4 regions of the Parazoarcus communis genome follow, and region 3 is predicted to be linked to each of the others. Evidence: predicted binding sites of a transcription regulator. Region 3 holds the regulator's gene; each other region holds the start of a gene.
The links. Region 3 encodes sigma-54, which starts transcription at its own class of promoters, with help from an activator protein. Its sites were predicted from a motif close to TGGCACGCTTNCTGCTNA; they were not measured.

Region 1: the regulator sigma-54 is predicted to act here: its motif matches at 3,499-3,516, upstream of CEW83_RS13545 (urease accessory protein UreD).
Region 2: the regulator sigma-54 is predicted to act here: its motif matches at 3,987-4,004, upstream of CEW83_RS05285 (nitrate reductase).
Region 4: the regulator sigma-54 is predicted to act here: its motif matches at 1,864-1,881, upstream of CEW83_RS08575 (PEP-CTERM sorting domain-containing protein).

Annotation. Positions count from the first base shown of each region.
Region 1 covers NZ_CP022187.1:2,956,227-2,963,855, forward strand. Annotated here, with positions in the region: gene ureC (urease subunit alpha) at 1-1,606, opposite strand, end outside; gene CEW83_RS13530 (urease subunit beta) at 1,608-1,913, opposite strand; gene CEW83_RS13535 (hypothetical protein) at 1,940-2,245, opposite strand; gene ureA (urease subunit gamma) at 2,265-2,567, opposite strand; gene CEW83_RS13545 (urease accessory protein UreD) at 2,607-3,488, opposite strand; gene queF (NADPH-dependent 7-cyano-7-deazaguanine reductase QueF) at 3,657-4,511, opposite strand; gene CEW83_RS13555 (SulP family inorganic anion transporter) at 4,759-6,234, shown strand; gene CEW83_RS13560 (universal stress protein) at 6,245-7,111, shown strand; gene modC (molybdenum ABC transporter ATP-binding protein) at 7,136-7,629, opposite strand, start outside.
Region 2 covers NZ_CP022187.1:1,139,407-1,147,035, forward strand. Annotated here, with positions in the region: gene purT (formate-dependent phosphoribosylglycinamide formyltransferase) at 1-91, shown strand, start outside; gene rquA (rhodoquinone biosynthesis methyltransferase RquA) at 249-950, shown strand; gene CEW83_RS05280 (hypothetical protein) at 981-1,199, shown strand; gene CEW83_RS05285 (nitrate reductase) at 1,227-3,962, opposite strand; gene CEW83_RS05290 (class I SAM-dependent methyltransferase) at 4,239-4,844, shown strand; gene CEW83_RS05295 (tellurite resistance TerB family protein) at 4,968-5,849, shown strand; gene CEW83_RS05300 (LemA family protein) at 5,875-6,492, shown strand; gene CEW83_RS05305 (TPM domain-containing protein) at 6,607-7,455, shown strand; gene CEW83_RS05310 (TPM domain-containing protein) at 7,458-7,629, shown strand, end outside.
Region 3 covers NZ_CP022187.1:4,406,918-4,414,546, forward strand. Annotated here, with positions in the region: gene ilvA (threonine ammonia-lyase, biosynthetic) at 1-766, opposite strand, end outside; gene hprK (HPr(Ser) kinase/phosphatase) at 880-1,842, opposite strand; gene ptsN (PTS IIA-like nitrogen regulatory protein PtsN) at 1,811-2,296, opposite strand; gene hpf (ribosome hibernation-promoting factor, HPF/YfiA family) at 2,430-2,753, opposite strand; gene CEW83_RS20200 (RNA polymerase factor sigma-54) at 2,771-4,225, opposite strand; gene lptB (LPS export ABC transporter ATP-binding protein) at 4,250-4,972, opposite strand; gene recX (recombination regulator RecX) at 4,959-5,408, opposite strand; gene recA (recombinase RecA) at 5,438-6,475, opposite strand; gene CEW83_RS20220 (CinA family protein) at 6,504-7,022, opposite strand; gene CEW83_RS20225 (phosphatidylglycerophosphatase A) at 7,027-7,518, opposite strand; gene thiL (thiamine-phosphate kinase) at 7,511-7,629, opposite strand, start outside.
Region 4 covers NZ_CP022187.1:1,885,484-1,893,112, forward strand. Annotated here, with positions in the region: gene CEW83_RS08565 (MBL fold metallo-hydrolase RNA specificity domain-containing protein) at 1-791, opposite strand, end outside; gene CEW83_RS08570 (PEP-CTERM sorting domain-containing protein) at 931-1,596, opposite strand; gene CEW83_RS08575 (PEP-CTERM sorting domain-containing protein) at 1,935-2,768, shown strand; gene CEW83_RS08580 (PEP-CTERM sorting domain-containing protein) at 3,143-3,916, shown strand; gene CEW83_RS08585 (sugar phosphate nucleotidyltransferase) at 4,051-5,154, opposite strand; gene CEW83_RS08590 (SDR family NAD(P)-dependent oxidoreductase) at 5,212-6,087, opposite strand; gene CEW83_RS08595 (lipopolysaccharide biosynthesis protein) at 6,101-7,627, opposite strand.

The DNA of each region.
Region 1 (7,629 bases), 1.5 Mb from region 3:
GCATCGCACCGTTGAGCACCATGTCGGACTTCTGCACGCCGCGGCACCCCTTCACCGCGACCAGCGGCTTCGTCAGACCAAGCGCAACGACCGCCGGGTTGGACAGCGCGGCCTGCGAGACGAAGGTCACCGAGGTCTTGAGCGCCTTGCCGAAACTGCCGAACATCGGCCGGTAATGCACCGGCTGCGGCGTGGGGATCGACGCGTTGGGATCGCCCATCGCCGCCGCCGCGATCATGCCGCCCTTCAGGATCAGGCTGGGCTTGACGCCGAAGAAGGCCGGCCGCCACAGCACCAGGTCGGCCAGCTTGCCGGGCTCGATCGAGCCCACGACGTGCGAGATGCCGTGGGTGATCGCCGGGTTGATGGTGTACTTGGCGATGTAGCGCCGGATGCGGAAGTTGTCCGCCTTGCCGTCGCCACGCTCGCCATCCTCGGGCAGTGCGCCGCGCTGCACCTTCATTTTGTGCGCGGTCTGCCAGGTGCGGATGATGACCTCGCCGACCCGCCCCATCGCCTGCGAGTCGGACGACATCATGGAGAAGGCGCCGGTGTCGTGCAGAATGTCTTCCGCCGCAATCGTCTCGCGCCGGATGCGCGATTCGGCAAAGGCCACGTCCTCGGCAATCGCCGGATCGAGGTGGTGGCACACCATCAGCATGTCGAGATGCTCGTCGATGGTGTTGACCGTGAACGGCCGCGTCGGATTGGTCGAGGACGGCAGCACGTTCGGCGAGCCCACCGCCTTGATGATGTCCGGCGCGTGACCACCGCCCGCACCTTCGGTGTGGAAGGTGTGGATGGTGCGGCCCTTGAACGCGGCCAGCGTGGTTTCGACGAAGCCGGATTCGTTCAGGGTGTCGGTGTGGATCGCGACCTGCACGTCGTGCTGCTCGGCCACATTCAGACAGTTGTCGATCGCCGCCGGTGTGGTGCCCCAGTCCTCGTGCAGCTTGAGGCCGATCACGCCGGCCTCGACCTGCTCGTTGAGCGGCCCCGGCAGGCTGGCGTTGCCCTTACCGAAGAAGCCGAGGTTCATCGGAAAGGCTTCGGCCGCTTCGAGCATGCGATGGATGTGCCACGGTCCTGGCGTGCAGGTGGTGGCGTAAGTGCCGGTCGCCGGCCCGGTGCCGCCGCCGAGCATGGTGGTGACGCCCGACATCAGCGCCTCCTCGATCTGCTGCGGGCAGATCCAGTGGATGTGGCTGTCGATGCCCCCGGCGGTGAGGATCATGCCCTCGCCGGCAATGACCTCGGTACCCGCACCGACCGGGATGGTGACGCCGGGCTGGATGTCCGGATTGCCGCCCTTGCCGATCTTCCAGATCTTGCCGTCCTTGAGGCCGACGTCTGCCTTGACGATGCCGGTGACGGCATCAACGATCAGCGCATTGGTGATGATGGTATCAGCCACTTCGGCCGAGAGCTGCTGCCCCTGACCCATGCCGTCGCGGATGACCTTGCCGCCGCCGAACTTCACCTCTTCACCGTAGATGGTGTGGTCCTGTTCGACTTCGAGAATCAGCCCGGTGTCGGCCAGTCGCACGCGGTCTCCCACCGTGGGGCCGAACATTTCCGCATAGGCGCGGCGTGTAATCTTTGCCATATCAGAGCGCTCCCATGACCTGGGCGTTGAAGCCGAACACCTTGCGCGCACCGTCCAGTGCAACCAGTTCGATCGTGCGCGACTGTCCCGGCTCGAAACGCACCGCCGTCCCGGCGGCAATGTTGAGGCGGAAACCGCGTGCAGCCGTGCGATCGAAGTCGAGCGCGGCATTGGTTTCGGCAAAATGGTAGTGCGAGCCGACCTGGATCGGGCGGTCGCCGGTATTCGTGACTGACAGCGTCAGCGTCGAGCGTCCGACATTGAGTTCGATCTCGCCGTCGAGCGGCATGAGTTCGCCTGGAATCATTTTCTTCTCCTGATGTGCCTGGCGGTTCAACCGCCACGGGCGCCGAAGCGATAATCGCGCATGGCCTGTGGGCGCGCCGGCGCAGCCTCGGGGGCCGGCGCGGGTACGACGGGTTCGACCACTGCAGCCGGTGCCAGCTTTTCGCGCAAACAGATGACGAGCAGCAAGAACGCCTCGTCGTCGGCGAGCTCTTCGATCTCGTCCAGCGTCGCCTTTGCATACGCCGGATCGCTCGTCATCGCCGTCAGATTCACGCTGCGCCCCAGCGTACGCTTCACCTGCAGCTTGAAGCGGGCCAGCAACCTCGCCAGTTCGATTTCGGCTTCGCTCATGATGGTCGCCGCCAATGCGTCAGATGATGGGGTTATGCACGGTGACCAGTTTCGTGCCGTCCGGGAAGGTGGCCTCGACCTGAATATCGGGAATCATCTCGGCCACGCCGTCCATCACGTCGTCGCGTGTGAGCAGGGTAGCGCCGTAGCTCATCAGCTCGGCCACGGTCTTGCCGTCGCGCGCACCTTCAAGGATCGCGCAGGTGATGAAGGCGACCGACTCCGGGTAGTTCAGCTTCAGGCCGCGCGCCCGACGCCGCTCGGCGAGCAGTCCGGCGGTGAAAATCAGCAGCTTGTCCTTCTCGCGTGGGCTCAGTTCCATCGATTTCTCCACGGCACCAGTGGCGCCGCCATCAGTTGATCAGGTATTCCAGATTCTCGGCGTCTGCATCGGGCGCCCGGCTACGGTCGGCCTGACCGCAGCCCAAAGCCGCGCAAACCATTCGCGCCCCGGCTCGCATGCGGGCCCGAGATAACGCGCTACCAGCAAGCCGGGCAACAAGGTGACGCCGCCCGTCCCGTGCGTCGGCGCGATCTCGCGCCAGGCCTTGAGGAGTTCGACATTCACCAGCGGCGAAGCGGCCAGCAGACTGCCGCTCACCGGCTCGCCCTGCAGCCCGATGCCGGCAGCCAGCAGGGCGCTGCCACCACCCACCCTGCCGCGCTCCAGCCACAGCGGACGCCCATCCCGCACTATCCTGGTGCGCATCGCAAGCTCACCTCGGGTAAAGCGCTCACCCGAGCCCGTGCGACCGAAACACAGCATCTCCGCCCCGATGAAACAGGCATCTCCGGACAGGCTGACCTCGGTGACGAGGTCACCGAACGCGCCGTCGAACACCAGGCTTTCCTGAGGTAGCCACTCGCACACGGCGCCTGCGGCCACCGCAATACGCTGTGTCTGCCCGCCGCGTGCGCCGGCGCTGCGATACCACTTGCCCGCACCCGGTGTCGTCAGCAGCGCATGGGCGCCTGCCCTGACATCGACATCGACGCTGAGGCTGTCGCCACTGGCGATACCCGCGGGCGGGTGTACCAGAATGGTGTGGCACACCGCATGACCCTCGGGATAAAGCGGACGCTGCACCACCAGCGGACCGACATGCGCGCGCTCCGCAAGCACGGTACGCTCGCCACGGCGTTCATACGCCAGCCGCAACGCGGCACGCCAGCTGCGCCCGGCGGCAGCATTACAGGCATGCGCGCCGAGCGAACGGGATTCAGGGGCTGTCACAGCATTCATGGAGCTTCCATTAGCAAGCAATGTTCCAGCTCAAGGGCCGACCCGATATACGACTGTTTAGACTGACTATTCTGTGCAGACAAGGCTTGCAGGCGCACGACCTGTGCCAGACGACCATGTAAACACCGGCCGGATGCACCAGTACAGTGCATGAGCGTCTCACTGCGCTTACTGCCGCACTTCGTCGCACGCGTCGAATTCGTCGGCCTTGCCCACACCGGGAGTCGCACGGAACGGGTTGATGTCCAGACCACCGCGCCGCGTGTAGCGTGCCCACACCGCAAGCGCCTGCGGGTGGCAACGCGCCACGATGTCGCAGAACACCCGCTCCACGCATTGTTCGTGAAACTCGTTGTGCTCGCGAAAGGACACGATGTAGCGCAGCAGGCCCTCACGCTCGATCGCAGGCCCGGTGTAGCGCACGACGACCATGCCCCAGTCGGGCTGACCGGTCACCAGACAGTTGGACTTGAGCAGGTGGGAATACAGGGTCTCGCTGACGATTTCACCACGGGCTGCCAGCAGGACCGGGGCCGGCTGATAGGTATCGATATCGATGTCGAGATTGTCCAGACAGACACCCTGCGGGTAGCCGAACTGGCGCAGGGGGCGCTCGCCGAGCGGCATCAGTTCAACCGCCACCGCGCCGCCTGCCGCAGCGGACAGGTCGCGAGCAATCGTTTCGCGCACAGTGCCCGCATCGGCAAAGCGACTCTGGTTAAAGGCATTCAGGTAAAGCTTGAGTGATTTCGACTCGATCAGCCGCGGCGTATCGGCTGGCACCCGGAAGCGTGCGAGCGCCACCACCGGCTTTCCCCGCATGTTCAGCCACGACAGCTCATAGGCGTTCCACAGATCCTCACCGACGAAGGGCAAGGCATCGCCGCGCACGCCGATCTCGTCGCGCTTGAGCTGACGTTCGATCGGAAACAGGAGCTCGGGCGCATAGGTATCGCGATAGGCGACAGGCTTGCCGAGCGGTGAGGCTTCGGCACCATGGCGGAGAGGGGATGTATCGTTCATCTGTATGATTGTAAGAGAAGCGCGCACGATGCGCTGTTGCTGCGCTGCAGCATGAATAGTAAAATCACCGGCCAATGCGCTTACGAACGCGCTTTCTCGCAACACCCGCAGACGCGGCATCAGACGACAGGCTGCAGGCCACGTCGTCGCCCGCAAGGCCGCACCTTGACGCCCTGCGACATTCCATCCGGCACATCAGCAGCAAGGCCGCGCCTGCCACGCAGCCCAAGACGGATCAAAACAGACAATGAAATCCCTTCAGCAGGACTGGTTCTCCAACGTCCGCAACGACTTGCTCGCCGGCCTGGTGGTCGCGCTTGCCCTCATCCCCGAGGCCATCGCCTTCTCCATCATCGCCGGGGTCGATCCCAAGGTCGGGCTCTATGCCTCCTTCTGCATCGCCACCGTGATCGCCTTCGCCGGCGGTCGCCCGGGCATGATCTCGGCCGCAACCGGTGCCATGGCCCTGGTGATGGTGACCCTGGTCAAGGATCACGGCCTGCAGTATCTGCTCGCCGCCACCCTGCTCACCGGCGTGCTGCAGATTCTTGCCGGCTGGCTGCGCCTGGGCGTGCTGATGCGCTTCGTGTCGCGCTCGGTGGTGACCGGCTTCGTCAATGCGCTGGCGATCCTGATCTTCATGGCCCAGCTCCCGGAGCTGACCGACGTCAGTTGGCATGTGTATGCCATGACTGCAGCCGGGCTCGGCATCATCTACCTCTTCCCCTACATCACCCGTGCCGTGCCGTCGCCGCTGGTCACCATCGTAGTACTGACCGCGGTATACATGGTGCTTGATCTCGACATCCGCACGGTGGGCGACATGGGCGAACTGCCGGACAGCCTGCCGGTGTTCCTGCTGCCCGATGTGCCGCTCAACCTCGAGACGCTCGGGATCATCTTCCCCTACGCACTGACGATGATGGTCGTGGGCCTGCTCGAATCGCTGATGACCGCCACCATCGTCGACGACCTCACCGACACCACCAGCAACAAGAGCCGCGAATGCGTCGGTCAGGGCGTGGCCAACATTGCATCGGGCTTCCTCGGCGGCATGGCCGGCTGCGCGATGATCGGGCAGTCGGTGATCAACGTGAAGTCCGGTGGCCGCGGACGCCTGTCGACGCTGACCGCTGGCGTGGTGCTGCTGATCCTGGTGGTCTTCCTCGGCGACTGGGTGCGCCAGATCCCGATGGCGGCCCTGGTCGCGGTGATGATCATGGTTTCGATCGGTACCTTCAGCTGGGATTCGGTACTCAAGCTGCGCGAGAATCCGCCCAGTTCCAGCGTGGTCATGATCGCCACCGTCGCGGTCACCGTTGCCACGCACGACCTCGCGCGTGGCGTGCTGGTCGGGGTGCTGCTGTCGGGCTTCTTCTTTGCGCACAAGGTCGGCAAGGTGCTGCACGTCGGTTCGCGCGCGGAAGATGAAGGCAGGATGCGCCGCTATGCCGTCACCGGCCAGGTGTTCTTTGCCTCGGCCGACCGCTTCATCGCCTCCTTCGACTTCAAGGAAGTCATCGACAAGGTCAGCATCGACGTCTCCCGCGCCCATTTCTGGGACGTCACCGCCATCAGTGCGCTCGACAAGGTGGTGGTCAAGTTCCGCCGCGAAGGCACCGAAGTCGAGGTCATCGGCCTCAACGAAGCCAGTGCGACCATGGTCGACCGCTTCGCGGTGCACGACAAGCCTGAAGCCGTCGAAAACCTGATGGGCCACTGAGGAGCAGACCATGAGCAAAGACAACAAGATTCTGGCCTGCGTGGATCAGTCCCGTTTTGCCGATACGGTTGCCGACTATGCAGCCTGGGCCGCGACGCGCATGGAGGCGCCGCTCGAGTTCCTCCATGTCATCGACCGCCATCCGGAACTCGGCTCCGGCGAGGATCATAGCGGCGCCATCGGCTTCAACGCCCAGGAGCAGTTGCTGCATACCCTGAGCGACAAGGATGCGGCGCTCAGCCGCGCGGCGCGCGAACAGGGACGCATCTTCCTCAACCGCCTGCGCGAGCGCGCGATCGCCGCCGGCGTGCCGGCACCGGACATGCGCCAGCGCCACGGTGCGCTCGACGACACCCTGGCCGAACAGGAAGACGGCGTGCGCATGTTCGTCTTCGGTCGTCGCGGCGCCTCGGCCGAGACCAGCAGCCAGAGCATCGGCAGCAACGTCGAGCGCGTGGTACGTGCCCTGCACAAGCCGGCGCTGACCGTGACCGAGGGTTTCAGCGAACCGCGCCGGATCCTGATCGCCTTTGACGGCGGCATCGTCACCCGTCGCGGCGTCGAGATGGTGGCAAACAGCCCGCTGTTCCGTGGCCTGCCCATCCATCTGCTGATGTCGGGCAAGGAAAGCCAGAGCGCGCCCAAGCAGCTGGAGTGGGCGAAGAACACGCTCGAGGCGGCAGGCTTCGAGGCCCCTGCCTCACTGATTCCCGGCGACGCGGAGCAGGTCATCGAGAAAACGGTGAAGGCACAGGGCATCGATCTGCTGATCATGGGCGCCTACGCCCACTCGCCGCTGCGCAGCCTGCTGTTTGGCAGCAAGACCACCGACCTGTTGCGCACCGCCACCATTCCGACACTGCTGCTGCGGGGCTGAGAAGCCCGCACGCCGGGTGCTGGATCACCCCAGCAGGGCCACCGTCTTGATCTGCGCCCACATTCGTCGATTGGCCACGATGCCGAGCTGGTCGCACGAGCGCCGGGTGATGCGCGCGATCAGCGGGGTGCCGCCCGCATCGAGCCGGACCAGCACATGCGCAGGGGTATCGGCTACGACCACCTCCTGCACGATGGCCTGCAGCAGGTTGGTAATGCTGCTGTTATCGTTGCGCGTCTCGGCAAGGCTGACGTCGCGCGCATGCACACGGAAACGCAGACGGTGGCCGACGGCCTCCGGGCGCCGCGCGACCAGTACGCTGCCGCCCGCAAAATCGAGCCGCGTCAGGTGGTAGCGTTCATCATGCTCGGCGATGACCGACTCGATGACGACACCTGCATCCTCGGTAAACGCCGTCGGCAGGTCCAGGCGGGCCAGCGTCTCCACCAGCCCGCCCTGAGCAACCACTTTCCCCTGATCAAGCAGGATCACATGATCCGCCAGCCGCGCCACCTCGT
Region 2 (7,629 bases), 1.3 Mb from region 3:
CATGGGTGTCGCGCTCGCACTCGACGACAGTATCGAGGACGCGCGCGCCAAGGCCTTGAGGGCTGCGAGCGCAGTCAGCACCCAGCGCTGACCGCAGGACGGCCGGCAGACGGTTTCGCCGCCGGCCGTATGCGGGCATACTGAAGGCGTTGTGCGCTGCAACGTCGATCGCCGCAGGTTCGTCCAGGCCACGACGGCGACGGTCGCATCCCGGACTCACCGACATGACTCGATACGATGGAGCCGCCATGAGCCCACCCCCCACCGAATCGGCCGCAAGCGCCGACGTCCTGCCCGACTACCTGCGGGAAACCTATACCTGGGCCTACCTAAGCCACCGTACCCTGCCCTGGCTGGACCGCAGCCTGGTGGTCTCCGCGATTCTGTGGGGCAATGCCGGGCGCCTGATGCGTGCTGCGGTGGCGGAGTTTTCGCCCGGGCAGCGGGTGTTGCAGGCCGCCTGCGTATATGGCGTTTTCTCACCGATGCTAGCGGCACGCGTCGGCGAAAACGGCGCGCTCGATGTCGTCGACGTGGCGCCGATCCAGATCGCCAATGTGCGCAGAAAGCTGGCCGCGCATACCCATGCCCGTGCCCGCCTGGCCGATCTGAGCGAGCCGTTGGGCAGCAAGACGTATGACGGGGTGTGCTGTTTCTTTCTGCTGCACGAAGTCCCTGAAGACCAGCGCCGGAAGATCGTCGACAATCTGCTCGCCGCAGTCGAACCCGGCGGAAAGGCGGTGTTTGTCGATTATCATCGCTGCGCGCGCTGGAACCCGCTTGCTCCGGTGATGAACCTGGTGTTCCGGACGCTGGAGCCTTACGCCCCTTCCTTGCTCGACACTCCGATTGAATCGATGTCGGGCCGCGCTGGCGAGTTCGACTGGACGCATCGCACCCTGTTCGGCGGGCTGTACCAGCATGTTGTTGCGATTCGCCGCAAGGCCTGACCGCTACTGAGAAAACATCCGGAAACTGACATGACCTACGAAGAACATCTGGACGAAGTCTGCACCCTGCTCTACGAGAACTTCGGCCAAAGCGAAGAAGATGCCGTTGCGATGGTGATGCGTGCGCAGGAAGATGAGTTCTTCAGCGGCCACGACGACGATCCGTCGATCTGCACCAAGGAACGCGCGGACCTCGACGCCCGCGCAGTGTTCAAGAAATACGGGCCGGCCCCCAAGCGCAAGCGCTGAGAACCGGCCCCGCCCCCGACACCGCGCTCAGGCGGCAGCGCGGGAGGTCGGCGTAGCGTTCTGCATGCGCTTGAGTTCGGGCACGCAGGAGCCGCAGTTGGTGCCGCAGCGGGTTCGCGCCTGCAGGGCATCTAGCGACTCGCCGGCGCGGAAGGCCGCCAGGATGTCGTCTTCCGACACGTCGAAGCAGTTGCAGATCACCTTCCCACGCATCACCTTGCCCGCGGGCGGCTGCGTGACCGGCGCCAGCAGCCAGTTGCGCACCGGTGCGGCGGATTCGCGCCTCACCATCAGATCGGTCAGCCAGTCGGACGCCAGCGCCTCACCCGCCAGACGAACGGCCGTCAGCCGGTCACCGTCGACGCGCGCATGTTTTGCGATGTCACGGCGGCTGTCGCTGTAGCTCAGCGTCTTTAGCGGATCGTCCAGTCCGAGCGCACGATCGAGCTCGGCCAGCAGCGCCTGTTCGATCTGCTCGCTGCGCGCCTTGAGCACCACCACCGGGTGCTCACGTCCGACCAGGGTCAGGCTGGCATAGGGGAAGCCGGACAGCAGGGGTCTCAGGCGCTCCATCAGCGCGTGCGGATTGTCCGCGCCGGCCTCGCCGCTTGCACGCATTGCCACCAGCGTGTGAGCGGCCACGAAGGCCTCGACCTGTACGGCTGCATGCTTCAGTTCGGGCTGCTTCGAATGCGGATCGAACTTCGACGGCATCAGCGTGTTCGAGCCCAGTCCGGACATCGCGTTGCCGCCCCAGTGCATCGGCAGGAAACACTGCCCAGCGCGCACGGTGGTCGACTCAAGCACCTTGACCACGATCCTGCCGCCTCGCGCGCGCACCGTCACCAGATCGCCGCCCTTCAGCCTGCGCCGCGCGAGATCCTCGGGGTGCATGTGCAGCAGCGGCTCCTGCTCATGGTTGTAGAGGCGCGCCACCAGACCGGTGCGGCTCATCCCGTGCCACTGGTCGCGCAAACGCCCGGTGATCAGATGCAGGGGGTAGCGCGCGCTGGGCGACTCCGCCGTCATCGCGTGCTCGGTCACCACGAAGCGCGCCTTGCCCGAAACGGTCGGGAACACTCCGTCTTCGTAAAGGCGCTGCTTCCCGGAGCTTGCACCCTCGGGGAACGGCCATTGCTGCGGACCGTCCGCCTCCAGCATCGCGTACGACAGGCCGGTGATGTCGAGATCGCGACCGCGCGTGCTTTCGCGGTGCTCGTTCCAGATCGATTCCGGGTCGGCGTAGGGGAACATGCGCTGGGCAAGCTCGCCCTTGCCCAGCGCGACCCCGAGCCGGCGTGCAAAGTCGACCGCGATCTGCCAGTCGTGCCGTGCCTCTACCGGCGCCGCGACGGCACCCCGGACGCGCGTGATGCGGCGCTCGGAGTTGGTCACCGTGCCGTCCTTCTCGCCCCAGGTCGTCGCCGGCAGCAAGACATCGGCGTGGCGACAGGTTTCGGTGTGGGCGAAGGCTTCCTGCACCACCACCAGTTCGGCAGTGGCCAGCGCCTCATGCACCAGGGTCTGGTCGGGCATCGACTGCGCCGGGTTGGTACAGGCAATCCAGACCGCCTTCACCTCGCCCGACTTGAGCGCCTGGAACAGCTCGACGGCGCTCTTGCCGGGTTTCTCCGGCACCGAATCCACGCCCCACAGGGCTGCAACCTCGGCACGGTGCGCCGGGTTCGCCAGATCGCGGTGCGCCGACAGCAGGTTGGCGAGACCACCGACCTCGCGCCCGCCCATCGCGTTGGGCTGTCCGGTCAGGGACAGCGGACCGGCGCCCGCACGACCGATCTGGCCGGTGGCCAGGTGGAGGTTAATCAGTGCCGCGTTGTTGTGGCTGCCAAACGCATACTGGTTCAGCCCCTGACAGTACATCGAGAGCGTGGCCGGGCTGCTGGCAAACCACTCCGCCGCGGTTTCGATCTCCTTCTTGCTCAGTCCGCAGATCGCCGACGCCATGGCCGGTGTGTATTCACGCACGGTCTTCTTGATCGCATCGAAGCCCTCGGTGTGGGCCTCGATGTAGTCGCGTTTCACCAGACCTTCCCACAGCATCACATGCAGCATGCTGTTGTAGAGCGCGATGTCGGTGCCGGGGAGCAGCGCAAGGTGTAGGTCCGCTGCCTCGGCAGTGTCGGTGCGGCGCGGATCGATCACGATCAGCTTCATCGCCGGATTTGCCGTGCGCGCGTCCTCGACCCTGCGGAACACGATCGGGTGCGCAAACGCGGTGTTGCTGCCGGCAATGACCAGACAGTCGGTATGTGCAATGTCCTCGTAACTCGCCGGCGGCGCGTCGGCGCCGAGCGTCATCTTGTAGCCGCTGACCGCACTCGACATGCACAGGCGCGAGTTGGTATCGAGGTTGTTGGTGCCAATCAGGCCTTTCACGAGCTTGTTGAAGACGTAATAGTCCTCGGTGAGCAGCTGTCCCGCACCGTAGAACGCCACAGCATCCGGCCCATGTTCACGGATGATGGCGGCAAAACGGTCGGCGACATGATCGAGCGCCGCTTCCCAGCTCACCCCCTGACGCGCGGTCTCACGTGCAGTGCGCAACTCGGGCCGAAGCGCGCGGACGGCGAGGGTTTCAGGTCCAGCCGACAGATGCAGCGTCGATCCCTTGGTACATAACCTGCCGAAGTTGGCCGGATGCGCGGGGTCGCCACGCACACCGGTAATCCGATCGCCTTCGTGCTCGATGATGACACCGCAGCCAACGCCGCAATAACAACAGGTGGAACGCGTTTCTGCCATGCTGGACTCCTTGTTTCAGGACCTCTAGCAGAAAGCTTGCCAGCTTGGCACTGAGCAACGGGCACGCTTCCGGGGCAAGCCCGGCCATTCGCGCATCAATCCGGTGCACCACCCCCGCTCTACGCACTGAAACCGTGCCAGGCTTCACGAATCGTTCCGCGCAGCCGTCCGGCACACGGGTGCAGATGGTAGGCTATTCAGGTTTGGCGCCAAGTTGATGTACTGGTCGCCGGCACCGCGCCCCGGGGCCGTGGAACCCTCCCTCGAACAGGATCGATGAAAGAACTTACCCGCCCCACCATTGCACACTACGACCGCGAAGCAGCCGGATTCCGCGACGGAACCCGCGATCACGACGTCAGCCAGAACTACGCTGCATTCCTGGGTGCGATTGAAGGACCTGCCCCTTTCACCCTGCTCGATTTCGGATGCGGGCCGGGGCGTGACCTGAAGTATTTCAGCGCGCTCGGGCATCAGGCGGTCGGGCTGGACGGTTCGGCAGCCTTTGTCGGCATGGCAAGCGTCGACACCGGCTGCGCGGTGCTGCACCAGGACTTCATCGCACTCGACCTGCCGACCGGACATTTCGATGGCGTTTTTGCCAACGCCTCGCTGTTTCATGTGCCGCGCCCGGCGCTGCCCGATGTGCTGACCCGGTTGCATCGCACACTGAAGCCGCGCGGCGTCCTGTTCAGTTCGAATCCGCGTGGCGACAACCAGGAAGGCTTCAGCGGCGAACGCTACGGCTGTTACTACAATCTGGAAACGTGGCGTCAATTGCTCGCCAGTGCCGGCTTCACGGAATTGCATCACTACTACCGGCCACCCGGTCTGCCGTGCGCACAACAGCCCTGGCTTGCCAGCGTGTGGCGCAAGCTTTGAACACCTGCCTTATTCAGGCATGCTTGCAACTGACATCTTGATGCGGTCACCGACCGCCGCAGTTGCAAGGTGTCCGGCACCACCCACTCGGGGCAGCACGCCCCGTCAGAAGGAGTAAATAGCATGAGCTTCGGAAACATCATCGGACAACTGCTGCAGCAAGGCATGGCCAATCAGAGCCGTGGCCGCCTCGATCACGCCCTGGGTTCACAGGGCCTCGGCGGCATGGGCGGGCTCGAAGAGATGCTTGGCGGCCTGCTCGGCGGCCAGGGTGGTGCGCAGCAAAACCCGCAGTCGAATGCAATGGGCGGTGGCGGCCTCGGCGGTCTGCTCGACATGGCGGCCGGTGCGCTTGGCGGTGGACGCAGTGCAGGTGGCACACAAGGCGGCGGTCTGGGTGATCTGGCCGGCATGCTGCTTGGTGGCGGGCGGTCGGGCGCGTCGGGTGGCGCGGGCGGTCTGGGCGACCTCGCGGGCATGCTGCTCGGCGGCGGACGCAGAAACACCCGTGGCGGTGCCAGCGGTGGTGGCATGGCGATTCTCGGCACGCTGGCCATGGCCGCGTTCAAGCACTGGCAACAGTCCCAGAGCGCCGGCGCGGCTGCCGCAATGCCCGCCATGGCACCGCAGCAGTTCGCCGAACTCACATCGCCACAGGCCGAAACCCTGGTGCTGCGCGCGATGATCAGCGCCGCCAAGGCCGACGGCCAGATTGACGACGAAGAGATCCAGCGCATTGTCGGCAAGATCGACGACGACGGCGTCAGCGCCGAAGAAAAGCAGTTCATCACCGATGAGCTGCGCGCGCCACTCAACCTTCAGGCGCTGGTCGCCGACGTACCGGACGCACTGGTCGGTACTCAGGTGTATGCCGCATCCCTGCTTGCGATCAACCTCGACACCGAAGCCGAGCGCAACTACCTGCGCACCCTGGCGCAGATGCTGCAACTGGATGCAAGCGCAGTCGAACGCCTGCACTCGCTCACTGGCGCGCCTCAGCTCTGACACCGCTTACAGGAGAATCACTGAAATGCTTCAACGCCTGATCCGCCGCTTTTCACTGCTGCTCAGCCTGGTCGCCCTGCTGGGGCTGTCGGGCTGCGGCTATAACGACTTCCAGCGTCTGGACGAAGAGACCAAGGCCGCGTGGGCCGAAGTGCTCAACCAGTACCAGCGTCGCGCCGACCTCGTTCCCAACATCGTCGCCACCGTGAAGGGCGAAGCCGACTTCGAGCAGACCACCCTCACCCGGGTGATCGAAGCGCGTTCGCGTGCCACCGCGATTCAGGTCACCCCTGAAACCCTCAACGACCCGCAGGCCATGGAGCGTTTCCAGCAGGCACAGGGGCAGCTCGGCGGCGCCCTGTCGCGACTGCTGGCCGTATCCGAGAACTACCCCAATCTGAAGGCGAACCAGGGCTTCCAGGAACTGCGGGTACAGCTCGAGGGTACGGAGAACCGCATCACCGTGGCTCGCAACAAGTACATCGGCGCGGTGCAACAGTACAACGTGCTCGCGCGCAGCTTCCCGACCAATCTGACCGCGATGATCTTCAGCTACGCGCCCAAGGCCGGCTTCACGGTTGCAAACGAGGCCGAGATTTCGCGTCCGCCGACAGTGGATTTCGGTAGCCAGGGTTCGCGCTGAGGCATGTCAGGACGCGGGATGATTCACGTCAGTTCGAACCGCAGTGCGCGTCGGCATGGCCAGACACGGCTTTCGTCCCTGATCGCACTCTCCTTGCGCTGGCTCACCTGTGCAATGCTGCTGCTGAGCACAGCAGTGTTTGCTCAGGCGGTGCTTCCGGTGCCCGAACTGAGCGCCCGGGTCATCGATCAGACCGGCACGCTCGACGCGGGCGTCCGTCAATCGCTCGAGTCCAGACTGGCCGCATTCGAAACCGAACGCGGCAGCCAGATCGTGGTGCTGGTTGTCGCGAGCACCGCGCCGGAGGACATCGCCTCGTACGCCTTCCGCGTTGCCGATCAATGGAAGATCGGCCGCCGCGAGGTAGGCGACGGTGTGCTGCTGGTGGTCGCCAAGAATGACCGCAAGGTCCGGATCGAGGTCGCACGCGCGCTCGAAGGCGCCGTGCCCGACGTCATCGCCTTTCGCATCATCGACGGCCTCATCACCCCGCGCTTTCGTGACGGCGACTTTGCCGCCGGCATTGCGGCGGGCGTGGAGGGCCTTATCGCCCGCATCTCCGGCGAAGACCTGCCACTCCCTGTACAGTCCGCCTCCTCAGGCGATGACTGGGACTTCTCGCTCGAAGACATCGCCGCCTTTCTCTTTGTAGGTGTGCCGGTGCTCGGAGGCATTCTCACCAGCGTGCTTGGACGCAAGCTCGGCACCCTGGCCACAGCCGGCGTGATGGGCTTCATCGTCCAGCTGATTACCGGCAGCCTGCTGCTGGCGATCGTCGGCGGCGTGCTTGCGCTGATCTTCACCATCGCCATCGGTGGCGGCGGCGGGGGTGGCGGCTTTGGCGGGGGCGGCCCCGTCATCCGCGGAGGTGGCTTCGGAGGTGGTCGCAGCAGCGGTGGGGGCGGCTTCCGCTCTGGCGGAGGCGGCAGCTTCGGTGGTGGCGGCGCGTCGGGAGGCTGGTGATCATGAACCTGACAACAAGACTCCTGCGCCATTTCTGGCTCGACGCCGACGACGCCTTCCGCCTGCTGGGCGAGGCCGCACTCAACCGGCTCGACCAGCGCATCCACGACAGCGAACTGAAGCACACGGGCGAGATCTGCCTGTGCATCGAGGCGAGTCTGCCGCGGGCAATGC
Region 3 (7,629 bases):
TCATCTCGTCGACGTACTGCTGACACAGGCGGAAGGTTTCGCGGCCCACTTCCTTGACGGCAGCGCCATCGGCAAAGATGCCCACCTGATCGAGCGCGACCCGTCTGCCTGCGGCCAGCGAGCGCGTCATTGCGTCGGCGTCGACCGCTTCGACACCAATGATCCGGGTCTCCGGGCGCAAACGCTTGATGTAGGCTGCGACACCGGAAATCAGGCCGCCGCCGCCCACGCAGCAGAACACTGCATGGATGGGCTGCGGGTGGGCTCGCAGGATTTCCATGCCGATGGTGCCCTGGCCCGCGATTACATCCGGATCGTCGAAAGGATGGACGAAGGTAAGCTTCTCGGCCTTCTCCAGTTCAAGCGCGTGGGCGTAGGCGTCGGAGTAGGACTCGCCCACCAGCACGACTTCACCGCCCCTGGCCTTGACCGCGTCGATCTTGATCTGCGGCGTGGTGCTGGGCATGACGATGACCGCACGGACCCCGAGCTTGTTCGCCGACAGCGCCACACCCTGGGCATGATTGCCCGCCGAGGCACAGATGACCCCACGCTGCAGGGCCTGCGGCGACAGCTTGACCATCTTGTTGTACGCACCGCGCAGCTTGAAGCTGAACACCGGCTGCATGTCTTCGCGCTTGAAATACACTTGATTGTGAATTCGGGCGGAGAGATTGCTGGCGAAATCCAGCGGTGTCTCGATGGCGACGTCGTACACCTGGGCGTTGAGGATACGTTCCAGATAATCCGGGCTTGCGGCGGTCATGGCTTTGGCTTTGTGCGAGGGCACTGCGGTAAAGGGGCTGAGGGTAGCAGTCGATGCGGCACTGCGGCAAGCGCAGTGCCCGAAAAAACATCGCGGCGCAAGAGGGGTTGCCCTTAGCCGGGGCGGTCGGAGGCGGTGCCGTCCGGCTGGTCGGCTTCGAGCAGTTTGATCTGGCGCTCGATGAACTCCTGGGTGGAGTCCACTCCTCGCAGCTGCAGAATGGTCGAGCGCACCGCGGCCTCGAGCAGGACCGCAAGGTTGCGACCGGCGGCAACCGGCAGGGTGACACGGGGAATCGCGTCGCCGAGGATGTTCTGATGCTCGCGCTGCATGGGCAGCCGGCTTGGGTCGTCCTGGCCGGGCTGGCGACGTTCGAGGTGACAGATCAGCCGCAGGCGCATCTTGCGGCGGCAGGCGGTTTCGCCAAAGATGGTGCGGATGTTGAGAATGCCGAGTCCGCGCACCTCGATGAAGTCCTGCAGCAGTTCGGGGCAACGGCCCTCGAGCACGCTGGGTGCGATCCGCGAGAATTCGACGATATCGTCGGCAACCAGGCCGTGACCGCGCGAGATCAGCTCCAGCGCAAGCTCGGATTTGCCCGCGCCGGAGTTGCCGGTAATGAACACGCCGAGTCCGAGCACGTCCATGAACACGCCGTGCAGCGACACCTTTTCAGCGAGCTGCCGCGACAGGTATAGGCGCAACTGGTCGATGACCCCGGCAGCCGGCTGCGGTGTGGTGAACAGCCCGACGTTGTGCGCCGCACAGACGCCATGGACGATGTTGGGCACTTCGCAGCCGTCGGCCAGGATGAAGGCGGGCGGATGTGCAGACAGGATGTCGTTGAGGTGGTGCGCGACCTTGTCACGTGACTGCCGCTGCGCCCAGGCCAGCTCGGCTGCGCCGAGGATCTGCAGGCGGGTAGGGTGAATCAGGTTGAGGTGGCCAATCAGGTCGGCTGGCCAGATGCGCTCTTCGGCAACAGAGAGAACCGCGTCGATACTGCCGCTGACATGGGTCAGCTGCAGACGTTCGCGGTTGTCCTCATACAGCTGCGAGAGGCTCGTTTGTCGCATCGGTACCCCAGTCGTTGAACAGGGTGTGTAGCGCCTGTGCGTCGGGTGCGGCCTGCAGCTGTTCGCGGAAGCTGCGATCGCTGAACATCTGCGCCAGCTCCGACAACAGCTGAAGGTGGGTTTCGTTGGCCTGTTCGGGTACCAGCAGGACAAACAGCATGTTCACCGGACGACCATCGGGCGCATCGAACTGCACCGGGGCTTCGAGACGTAGAAACGCGCCGGCTGCGTCCTTCAGGCCCTTGATGCGGCCGTGGGGAATGGCAATGCCCTGGCCGAGGCCGGTCGATCCAAGGCGTTCGCGCGCAAACAGGCTGTCGAACACCATGCTGCGGGCGATGCCCTGATTGTTTTCGAACAACAGGCCGGCCTGTTCGAAGACGCGCTTCTTGCTGCTGGCGTCGAGGTCGGCAACCACGTTCGAAAGTGGCAGGAGTTGGGAGATGAGGCTCATGCGCTTTGGGGCTCACGCAACGCCGCCGGAGCGGACGCCACGCTGAAAGGTCTCTCAGGCCCGGGCAAAGCCGGACCGCCAAATTGAGCGGCGGATTATAACTTCACCCGGGTCCGAAAGGCCTGGTGAAAAATCACGCCTCGGGAGTCTGGTGCTTGTGCGAGTCGTGGTGGTGATCGGTGCTCTTCTGCTTGTACTTGAGCACCTGGCGATCGAGCTTGTCGGTCATCGCATCGATGGCAGCGTAGAGGTCGGCGTCGGCGCTTTCGACGTGAATGTCCTTGCCGCGCACGTGCACGGTGACTTCAGCCTTCTGGTCGAGTTTCTCAACGGAAAGGATCACGTTCACGCTGGTAACGTTGTCGAAGTGACGGATCACGCGGTCAAGCTTGCCGGAGACGTACTCGCGGATGGCCGGTGTCACTTCAACGTGGTGTCCGGTGATGTTGAGATTCATGTTAACTCCTCTTGGTATCAAAGCGTTTTACGCAGACTGACCGGCGGGATATTGAGTGATTCGCGGTATTTGGCGATTGTGCGCCGCGCGACCACGATACCCTGCTGGCCCAACAGATCGGCAATCTTTGCGTCGGACAGGGGTTTCTTTCTGTCTTCGGCGTCCACCAGCTGGCGAATCAAGGCACGAATCGCTGTGGAAGAAGCCGCACCACCGGTGTCGGTGGCAACGTGACTGCCAAAAAAATACTTGAGTTCGAATACGCCGCGCGGCGTCGCCATGTACTTCTGAGTGGTGACGCGCGATACGGTTGATTCATGCAGCTCGAGCTGGTCCGCGATCTCCCTGAGGGTCAATGGACGCATTGCCACCTCGCCATGATCGAAGAACTGTCGCTGCTGGTCAACGATGGCCTGAGATACACGCAAAATGGTATCAAAGCGCTGTTGTACGTTCTTGATCAGCCAGCGTGCTTCCTGCAGCTGGCCGGTCAGACCGCCGCCCTGGCCCCGGTTCTGCTGCAGCAGGCTGGCGTAGAGCTGGTTGATGCGCAGGCGCGGCATGGCTTCGGCGTTGAGCGACACCGTCCACCGGTTGCGGATCTTGCGCACCACGACATCGGGCAGGACGTAGCGGGTTTCTTCGTTGGAATGCTGCGACCCCGGATGCGGGTCGAGCCGGCACACCAGCGCCTGGGCATCGCGCAGGGCGTCGTCGTCGCACCCGGTGAGGCGCTTGAGCTTCGCAAAGTTGCGTTCGGCCAGCAGCTCGAGGTGCTGTTCGACGATGACCAGCGCCAGGTCGCGGCAGCTGCCTGCCGGCATGGCGCGCAGCTGCAGGCCGAGGCACTCCTGGGGGGTGCGTGCGCCAATGCCCGCCGGTTCGAGCTGCTGCACGTGCCGCAGGGCAATCGCGAGGTCGTCGAGGTCGTAGTCGAGTTCGGGCGGGAGCAGTTCGAGCAGGTCCTCGAGCTCCTGGTGCAGGTAGCCGTCGCTATCGAGCGCTTCGATGATGAAGCGCACCAGCATGCGGTCACGGTCCGTCAGCGGGGACAGGGCAACCTGCTGATCGAGATAGTCGCGCAGCGAGGTGCCTGCGGCCTGGAATTCCTGGAAGTCGCTGTCCTCGTCGTCGTCGCTCTTGCTGCTGGCGCCGCTGCCGGTGCCCGACCAGTCCATGCCTTCGTCAAAGTCGGCCGATTCGTTCTCGTTGCGGGGCTCGGCTTCCTGGTTGGTCTCGGCGCTGGTCTCGCGCGGGGTCTCGGTTGCGGGCTGCGCATCGTTGCCGACCGCGGACGGTGCGAAGTCGCTGCCGTCGCCGTCCTCACGCTCGAGCATCGGGTTTTCCAGCAGAAAGCGTTCGATTTCCTGGTTGAGCTCGAGCGTAGAGAGCTGCAGCAGTTTGATGGACTGCTGCAGCTGCGGGGTGAGCGTCAGGTGCTGCGAGAGCTTGAGCTGAAGGGTTGGTTTCATGATGCCAGTCGGGGCGTGCCGGAATCAGAGACGGAAGTGCTCGCCGAGGTAGACCTGGCGCACTTGTTCGTTGGCGATGATTTCGGGCGGCTTGCCGCTGGCAAGCACGCGGCCGTCGGTAATGATGGTTGCGCGGTCACAGATGCCGAGCGTTTCGCGCACGTTGTGGTCGGTGATCAGCACGCCTATGTTGCGCTCCTTCAGGAAGCGGATGATCTTCTGGATGTCGAGTACGGCGATCGGGTCGACCCCTGCGAAAGGCTCGTCCAGGAGGATGAGGCGCGGGTCGGTGGCAAGCGCACGTGCAATCTCGCACCGTCTGCGTTCTCCGCCTGACAGCGAGATGGCGGTGTTGTCGCGCAGGTGCGCAATGCCAAGTTCTTCGAGCAACTCTTCCAGGCGTTCGTCGATCTGCGCCACCGGCAGTCCGCGGAGCTCGAGTACTGCACGAATGTTCTCGGCGACCGTGAGCTTGCGGAACACGCTCATTTCCTGCGGCAGATACGACAGCCCCAGGCGTGCGCGAGCGTGGATCGGCAGATCGGTCAGGCGTGCGTCGTCGAGCGTGATCTCGCCGCCGTCGGCGCGCACCAAGCCCACGATCATGTAGAAGCAGGTTGTCTTGCCTGCGCCATTGGGGCCCAGCAAGCCGACCACTTCGCCCGAGCCAACCTCGAACGAGACGTCATGGACGACTGTGCGCGCCTTGTAGCGCTTTTGCAGGCCGGTGACCTTAAGCAGACTCATCGGGGGCTTCTTTCAACAGTTTGCAGATCACGTCAGTGGAAAAACCACGGGTTTGCAGGAAACGCGCCTGGCGCGCCCATTCGCGGCGATCGTCAGGTGCGAGGCCAAATCTAGACTGCCACACTGCACGAGCCCGGTCGAGTTCGGATTCCACACATTCGCTCTCGATGGCCTCGTCGATCAAGTCCTTCGATACGCCACGTCTCGCGAGCTCGTGGCGCAGCCGCTGGCTGCCAAACCGGGCAGCCTTGCTGCGAACCCACGCTTCGGCAAAACGGGTGTCGGAGAGCAGTTCGAGTTCGCTCATGCGAACCAGTACGGCTTCGATCTCCTCGGCGCTGCCATATGGAGACAGCTTGCGCGCAAGCTCCACCCGCGAGTGATCCCGACGGGCGAGATGGCGCAGCGCGCGTTCGCGCAGACTCGGCTCGCCCATCAGGGGTCAGCGTCCGGACGGGGCGGAGATCAGGCTTCGGAAGCGACGGGTGCCGCGCCACCGAGCGCGGCCATTTCGCCGAGTCCGACCGCTGCGCGAACCTTGTTCTCGATTTCACGAGCCAGCGCCGGGTTTGCGCGCAGAAACTCGCGTGAGTTGTCCTTGCCTTGGCCGATTTTGTCGCCGTTGTACGAATACCAGGCGCCGGACTTGTCGACGATCTTGTAAGTCACGCCGAGGTCGATGATCTCGCCTTCGCGGGAGATGCCTTCTCCGTAGAGAATGTCGAAGTGCGCTTCCTTGAACGGCGGCGCGACCTTGTTCTTGACGACCTTGACACGCGTTTCCGAGCCAACGACTTCGTCGCCCTTCTTGATCGCACCGGTACGCCGGATATCCATGCGGACCGAAGCGTAGAACTTGAGCGCGTTACCACCGGTGGTGGTTTCGGGGCTGCCGAACATGACGCCGATCTTCATCCGGATCTGGTTGATGAAGATCACGAGCGTGTTCGTGCGCTTGATGTTGGCGGTCAGTTTGCGCAGAGCCTGCGACATCAGTCGTGCCTGGAGGCCCGGCAGCTGGTCGCCCATCTCGCCTTCGATTTCGGCTTTCGGGGTCAGTGCGGCAACGGAGTCGATGACGACGATATCCACGCCGCCCGAACGCACCAGCATGTCGGCGATTTCGAGCGCCTGCTCACCGGTGTCGGGCTGGGAAATCAGCAGGTCGTCAATGTTGACGCCGAGTTTCTCGGCGTAGCCCACGTCGAGCGCATGCTCGGCGTCGATAAAGGATGCGGTGCCGCCGAGCTTCTGCATTTCGGCGATGACCTGGAGGGTCAGCGTGGTCTTGCCGGACGATTCCGGACCGTAGATCTCGACTACACGGCCACGCGGCAGGCCGCCCAGGCCGAGGGCAATGTCCAGCCCGAGCGAGCCGGTGGAGACGGTCTGGATGTCGCGCTCGATACTGCCGTCGCCCATCCGCATGATCGAGCCCTTGCCGAATTGCTTCTCGATTTGAGAGAGCGCGGCGGCAAGCGCCTTGGCCTTGTTGTCGTCCATGAGTGGTCCTTCCTGAGTGAGACGCGAATTATGGCACAGAGCTTGCTGAGATGCTGCTGTCCGAATCGGTAAGGCGAAGGACCTCTTCAAGTGCGGCGATGACGGTCTGCCGTCGCACGGCTTCGCGGTCGCCGTCGAAGTGGCGGGTGGTGGGGAAGACATCGCCCCAGCGCAGCGCAGTGGCGATGCAAACCGTGCCCACCGGCTTCGCCGCACTGCCGCCACCGGGCCCGGCAATGCCTGAGACCGCGACGGTAATACTGGCAAGGCTGTGCTTCAGGGCGCCCGCAGCCATCTCCGCAACCGTGGCCTCACTCACTGCGCCATGCGCGGCGAGCGTCCCGGTGCCGACGTCGAGCATGTCGATCTTTGCCGCGTTCGAGTAGGTGATGAAGCCGCGGTCGAACCAGGTCGAGCTGCCCGCCGTGGCGGTGACGACCTCGGCAATCCAGCCGCCAGTGCAGGATTCTGCGGTGCCAAGCATCCAGCCCTTGCGGGTCAGGGCCTCGCCGACGCGGGCCGAGAGGTGTTCTAGCGTGTTGTCCATGGGTTCAGGCGCCGAAAATGGCAACGAGTACGGCAAGCGAGAGCAGGGTGTAGCCCGCGGCAAGAAGGTCGTCGAGCATGACCCCGAAACCGCCCTTGACCCGGCTGTCGGCCCAGCGGATGGGCGGTGGCTTGGTGATGTCGAACAGGCGGAACAGCGCCACTGCAACGGCCTGCCAGATCAGGCTTGCGGGTGTGAAGGCGAGGACGAGCCACATCGCGACCATTTCGTCCCAGACGATGGCGCCGTGATCGGAGGCGCCGAGCGCGCGTCCGGTGCGCTCGGCTGCGAGAATGCCGGCAACGAAGAGCGCGCACACCAGCGCGAGGAAGGTCGCTTCCGACAGCGGCGTGCGCAGCAAGGGATAGAGCAGCCATGCCAGCAGTGTGCCGGCCGTGCCCGGGGCCTTGGGCGAGAGCCCCGAGCCGAATCCGAGTGAAATGAAATGGGCCGGGTGGCTCAGCAGCAAGCGCGTGGTGGGGCGTGTTTCAGGCAAAGTGGTCGTATCCGGAAAGCATGGGATAAAGCAGGCGGCCGTCGGTCTCGCGCAGCATCAACTGGCGGGGGTGGCCGGTGAGGCGGCCAATGCGGTGCAAGGCAATGCCCT
Region 4 (7,629 bases), 2.1 Mb from region 3:
CGCTGGCGATGCAGGATGTCCTCGAACTCGTACAGCAACTCCTGCGTGCGACCGATGCTGAACGCTGGCACGATCACCGTGCCGCCATTGCCCAGCGCCCGCTCCACCACCGCCTGCAGGCGATCGCGTCGCGTCGCCCGGCTTTCGTGCACGCGGTCGCCGTAGGTGCTCTCCAGCACAACCACGTCCGCACGATAGGGCGGTTGCGGCGTCGGCAGCAGGGGCGCGTGCGGGGCGCCGAGGTCGCCCGAGAACAGCACCCGCACAGGGGCCTCGTCCGCACGCCGGATCTCGCACTCGACATAGGCCGAGCCCAGAATATGGCCCGCGCGTTGCAGACGGATGCGGCAACTGGCCTGCGAACTGCTGAACACTGTGTACCAGGTGCGCCAGGGCAGCGGCCGGATGCGGGACTCCAGCAGTTTGAGATAGCGCTCGACCAGTTGCCGGTCACGGCTGATACCCAGTTGGAACGCATCGGCCAGCACCACCGGCAGCAATCGCGCCGAAGGCTCGCTGCACAGGATCGGCCCCTTGAAGCCTGCCGCCAGCAACCAGGGAATACGGCCAACGTGGTCGATGTGCACATGGGTGGCGACCAGCGCCTGAATACCATCTACCGCAAACGGGATGTCCGGCTGCCCCGCGCCGGACAGGCCATCCGGCGCTGTTTCCGCCCCCTGGAACAGACCGCAATCAATCAGCAGGCTGCGCGCATCGTCAATGAACAGCTGATGGCACGACCCGGTTACGCCTCTGAAGGCGCCGTGATGAATGATGTTTGCATGCATCGCGGCATTCTAGAGGCTGCGAATACTGCGATCAATACACAATCAGCATATGCAGAAACCGGCAGCTGCACGCACGTACACCAAGACCGGGCGGTGCGACACGCAAACTGAAGCGTCATGCACCGCCCCCCACGCAAGCCTACCGATTGCGCCGGCGTGCAATGGTGCCCAGCAGGCCGAGACCGGCAAGCATCATCGCGTAGGTCTCGGGCTCGGGCACAGCAGTCACACTGGTATCGGTTCGCAGCGTGCTGACGAAACTCTCGCTATTGCTGCCGAGCGAAATCACATGCAGGCCAACACGCAGATCTCCCGAACTGATGCCAGATACCACATCCGAGAAACTCGTGCCGCTCGTGAGATCGAAGCTCACCGTGAGCGTCTCCCCCGTATTCACACCGTTTGACGGTTTCGGATTGGCTGCGCTCACGGAGAAATCGGATGAAAAACTCACCGTATTGCCCGACGGAACGTTGCTCGGGCTTCCACCCAGCGAAAAACTCACCCCGGAGGACGACAGAACCGTCGCTGACGAGAAGTTGAGCAGACCAAGGCCATCGAAGTACACGTTGGCGATCGAACCATCACCAACCGTGTTGCCGAACACAAAGGAAACCGCCCCCCCCAGGTCACTCAAAGAAAGTGACAATCCGGATTCAAAACTACTGCTAATACCAGAATTATTAGTAATACTTAAAAAACCGATATCTGTAGACGAAGCCTCGACGACCGAGGCGGATGCAATCGTCGACAGCGACAACAGGAGTGCAGCAGACAGACGCTTGGGCAGGATGGCAAGTGTCATGGCGTTCTCTCAAGAAGGGAGGATGGATTCGAGACTCAATCATTGCAGATTCTTGCTGCACTGCAATGCAATTTCTCACAGGCCCTGCATTTCTCTGAACAAGTACGGAATGCGGCGCATCACGACCAGTCAGGCATATGCTGCAGCGCACCACCAACCCGATAACTGTCGGATTTTTTTACACGCAGCAAGGCATCAGGAAGGCGACTCAAGGGCACCCGCCAGCAAACACTTGATTCGTTGGCAATTCTCCAAAAAACCAAAATATGGAACGATTTTTGCTATCTATGTCCGAACTGTCGAATTCGACATAACCGCAACATAGTGAGTGAAATCTCATGACATTCCAGAAAATCGCAGCCGCCCTCGCACTCTGCGCCTTTACGCCGCTCTCGATGGCAGCCATCATCGCCAGCGACAACTTCGACTACGCCACAGGCGAAGTCGCAGGCCAGAACGGCGGCAGCGGCTGGGCCGGTGCATGGTCTGCCAACACCGGCGTCACACAGGTCGTTACCCCGAGCACCTCACTCGGCGGCAGCAACGCCCTGCAGGTGACCGGCAACAACAACAATGCCGCCTACCGCCAGCTCAGCTCGGCCTTTTCCGGCAACAGCCTCTTCGTGGATTTCTACATCCAGCTCGACGCCGGTGTTCTGTCTGCAAATGACTTCCTGGGCCTGTGGCTCGATACCGCCAGCACGGGCGATCACACGAACCGTCCGAACATCGGCATCAAGGCCGACGGCAGCGGCACCAACGACGTCTTCGTCCGCACCAACGGCACGAATGGCGCTTTCGCAGCCAGCAGCAACATCGGCACCACCAACGACATCACCTATCACATCGTCGGCCTGCTCTCCCGCACCGCACCGGGCAACTACACGAGCTTCTCGATGTGGCTCGACCCGATGTTTGCGGACTTGAGCACGCCCGACGCCGTCATGACCGGCAACACCGGCCTGTCGCAGATCAACTACGTCGGCTTCCGCTCGGTCAACCTCGACAGCGGCGACGTGCTGCTGATCGACGGCCTCCAGCTCTCCACCACCTGGAGCGAGGCCCTGCGCATCAGCACAAGCACCACCAATGACGTACCCGAACCCGGCACCGCGGCCCTCATCGGCCTTGGCCTGCTCGGCCTGGGTCTGTCGAAGCGTCGCAAGGCCTGAACGGACGCAAGGCACAGCGCCCATCGGGGCGCACGGCATTAAGAAAAGACCGCTGCGGCGGTCTTTTTTCGTTTGGATCGGACAAGCCTTCAGTTCAGTCCCTGAACCCGCGCGGCGTCATCAGCCTGCGGCCCGCAGAATGCGAACTCAGCCGGCCTGGAGAACCGGGTATCTCTCGCGAACGCCCCTGCGCGGCGCCAGATACAGGCGTCCCCGCTCAGGGATTCACAATCCTGAAAATATCCGCGGATATCCTTCCGAGACTGAACTCAGATTCCGCATGTCATTTTCAGGTTCGCGCCGAATGACGACCAGCAAGCTGAAATCAGCGTTGTCAGCCCGCCCCCCTTCCCTCCCGACCCAAATACACGCCCATGAAAACCCTGCCCCTGCTCGCCACTGCTGCCGTACTGTCTGCGGTCGCCACCCCTTCCTTCGCCCTGGTCTACACCATGACCGACAACCTGACCGGCGCCTTCAGTGCCTCAGGCTTCCAGGACGCAAACCCGAGTACCTACAACATCAACGTCCGTGACCTCGACGGCACCGTTAACCTGTACACCCCGCCCGCCGGCAGCCACACGACCGCCATCAGCGGCAGCCTGCTGCTGAACCTCTTGCCGGGTTCGAACCCGGCCCTGTCTGCGCCGTGGGATGTCGCCTTCAGCATTCCCGCCATTGCCAACATCTTTACCGCCGTGCTGTCCGGCGTTGCAGATACCGGCGTACGCACGTTCGCCTTCCAGCCCGGCACCCCAGGTGCAAATGACGGTGTGGCAATCGGCTCCGGAACCTTCAGGCTTACCTATGATGAACAGATCGCGCCTGAGATCCAGGCCACGCTGTACGCACTGACCGGCATGGCGATGCCGTCGAACGGCGCAGGCTCGATCGACGTACTGTACAGCCTGTTTCAGGACGGCTTCGATCTCGAGATCAGCGAGACGGCCACGACCTGGCCCGGCTTCGGCGTCGCACTTGCAGCCATCAACAGCGCAGTCGGAAGCACACCCAACCTGCTGGCGGGCGACTTCTCGGTAAACCAGCTTCAGGTCAGCAGCACTCAGGTGCCGGAACCCACCACGCTGGCACTGCTTGGCATCGGCGTTGCCGGTCTGGGCACACTTCGCAGGCTCAGGCAGGCCTGACAGATCGCGCCGCTGAGCCCTGATCCCCACAGCATTTGAGTGCGCCAAGGGCAAAGAAACACCCGCATCAGCGCGTACAGCACGCACAAAAAAAGACCGCCGCGGCGGTCTTTATCATGTCAGGCGCGCAACGATCAGCCCCGCGCATCCCCCCAGCGCAGTTCGATGGAATCGTCCCCAACATAGGTGGCGTTGCCACTTCGATCAACGCAGTACTGAAAGGAGAGGATCTTCTCTTCCACCGTCTGACTTTCTCCCAGCCGCGTGTAGTCGAACAGCACACTGCGCTCAACGCGCGAACCCGCGCGCAGGTGGCAGCCACGGCCGATCCACGTGGGACCAATCACCGAAACACCCGGCTCAATGCGCACGTTCGAACCGATATAGCATGGCCCCACAATCGTCACGCTGTCCCACGCAATCGACGTGTTCAGACCCACCCACACACCCGGCTTGATCTCGCGACCGGGCATTTCCATCTGCGCCACCTCGCCACGCAGTACGCGCTGCAGCACTTCCCAGTAGTCGGTCAGACGACCGATGTCGATCCAGTTGAAGAAGCGCTTCTGCGCATAGAACGGCACGTCCTGTTCGACCAGCAACGGAAACAGCTCGCTGCCGATATCAAACTCGCGCCCCGGCGGAATCATGTCGATCACCTTGGGCTCAAAGATGTAGATGCCGGTACTGGCGAGGGTGGACAGGGCCTCTTCGGGCGACGGCTTTTCCTGGAAGGCCTTGATCCTGCCTTCATCGTCGGTCACGACCACACCGTAGTTCTTAACCTGCTCACGCGGCACATCCAGTGCTACCACGCTCGCCATCGCGCCCTTGTGACGGTGCTCGTCCAGCGCCGCGCCAATATCCAGATCGACGATTGCGTCCCCGCACATCACCAAGGTGGTTTCGTCGAAGAAGCCACCGAAGTCCTGGATCTTCCGCATGCCACCGGCCGACCCCATGGCCTTGGGCACAATGTCACCGTGCTCGCGCTTGCCCTCGTAGGAATAGCCGATCTCTACGCCCCAGCGATGCCCGTCGCCAAAGTAGTTTTCGATCTTGTAGTGATTGAACGCCACGTTGATCATGATCTCGCGGATGCCGTACCTGGCCAGGTGCTCGATCAGATATTCGAGCACCGGCTTGTTCAGAATCGGCACCATCGGTTTGGGCAGGTTCTTCGTCAGCGGGCGAACCCGCGTTCCCTGGCCTGCAGCCAGAATCATTCCCTTTGCCATGATCAATCTCCCTTTTACGTATTAGTTGAACCCGGTAGCACTCAAGAGAGCGAAAAATCAATCGCCCTTCAGCCCAAGAGACCTGCCACCATCGACGATGAAATTCTGCCCGGTAATAAAGTTGGCCCGGGGAGAGGCAAGATAAGCCACCATCTCGCCAATATCCTCAGGCTTACCGTAACCACTCAACCAGTTCGTCTTGCTCAGTTGCTCAAGCTCCGAAGCGCTGATCTCGCCACGCTGGACAATCCCCGGCGAAACGCAGTTTGCCGTAATTCCGAACGGTCCCAGTTCCATTGCGATGGACTTGGTAAAGGCGATCACCCCGCCCTTTGAAGCCGCATACTCGGCGAAATTGGCCTTGCCTTGCACGCCCAAGACACTGGAGATATTGATGATCCGACCGGTCTTGGACGGCACCATCGCCTTGGCCGCCTCCCGGCAGCACAGGATTGCCCCCCTCAAGTTCACGTTCAAGACTTGGTCGATGACCTCTGTCTTCTGCCCGATCAACGAGGAGTACTCGTCGCGTGCGCTCCCCCCTGCGCTATGAACCATGATATCGAGTCGGCCGTGACGTGCGGTGACCTCCGCGAAAGTCCGCACAATATCAGCCTCATCCGTAACGTCTAGGCGCTGCGGATAGGCTTTACCCCCTAAACCGACAATCTCGGTAACAACAGAGTTGATTTTGTCCGGACTCATACCGCAGACATAGACGATAGCCCCTTCGGCTGCAAGGCAGCACGCAATACTCCGCCCGATGGATCCGCTTCCGCCCGTGACGATCGCGACCTGGTTCTGCAGCACACAGCCATCCGCAACCCGTATCTCGTAGGGGACGGTAACCGGAATCCGCGGGGCCAACCCGTCACGCAGCGAACGTAATTTATTACGGACGCGACCAGGAACAAATTTCTTAAGCAACCTCATGACTGAGTATCCTTTAACTTGGCTTGCCAAAACGGCGGGCGAATATGTCGAGGACTATCCGACGCTCATCGCGATGCAATCCGATCACGGCAACCGCCGCGACAACCGAGATTCCTGCAACGGCACAAACAAGAAAAATGCCAAAGAGCGTCTCGGGCGCATGGTATTTCACGGCCAGCGGAGCAAGAGGCGCTAGCATCAGAACAGCACCGCAGCGCAGCCCCACATCCCGCGCAAAGAGCATCATCGGAAGAGCGATCGAATGCCGCAGAAAGTACAGTCGGGCAACCGCTATCAGCGCCGACAGGACAATGGCGACGACAAAGACAATCTCAGGGGCGAACCCCTGGCTCAGGAAGACATAACTGATGGGTAAATTCGTCATGCCGATGGTGCTGACCGTCAGGTGATATGTCCTGACCTTTCCCGTCGCCGCCTGAGCCGTTCCAGTCACGCCCGCGAAGCTCTCGACCAATGCTTGAATCAGGACCAACTGAATGAAGACGACAGTATGCTCAGGTACAGTCGAGAGCCAGATTCCGAGCAGGGCCTCGGCTTCGATCAGTACCGGCAGGACCATCAATAGCACCAGGAAAAACGCAAGGCGGGCGCCCTTCAGCACCAGAGTATGCATCTGCGCAAGATCGCCCGCTGCGTACGTCTTGACGATTTGCGGATTAAGCGCCTGGATGAAGCTGCTCGTGAAACTCTGTAACGCGTTGCTCACCTGAAGAGCGAGCCCGAAGGCTGCATTGACCAGCGTGCCGAAGATCAGGTTCAAAATAACATTCGTCCCCTGCAGGCGCAGCACGACCGAGAGATTGCTGAGAATGCTCCAGGACGAAAAGGACAATATTTCGCGAAACAGACGGGGGTCACGAGCAGGGCGCGTATGGCATTCCGAAAAGTTCCGGCGCGCATACCAGCCATAAACACCTGCGACGAGCGCTGCAACCACCAACATCAACACGGCATAGACCTGCAACCGGTCTCCAGAAACCCTGAAAAGCGCATAGGCGACAGCCAGCCTAAGTCCCACATCCACAATACTGACGTATGCGAATGCGGCCATCCGCTCATTGGCAATAATCGCTGCGTTAAAGGGTGCCGTGACGACATTGACCAGGAAAGCCAGCAAGGCACACTGATAGACCCAATTCGCGGCGTCCATCCGGTCTGGTGCAATATTCAACTGTGTATTCAGGAACCACAGCCCCAGCGTCTCCGCAATGAGCAGAATGACCACCGCCAGCATCAGATGGATGAAAAGACTCGTGGCGAAGACGCGCTGCACATCGTCCGACGTACCTGACCGTCCTTTCTCGAAGTTCAGGAAGCGCTGCGTGGCGGCCGTCATCGCAGCGTTCAAGAACCCCATCAGGACCATGAGCCCGCCAACCAGGCTGAACAAACCGAAATCGCTGACCCCCAAGGCCTCGAGGATGACCCTCGAGGTATAGAGTGCAACAACCGTCGTCAGGAGCGTACGAAAATAGAGCGCCAGTGTGTTCCTGGCAATTCTGCGGCCATGATGTTCCATTC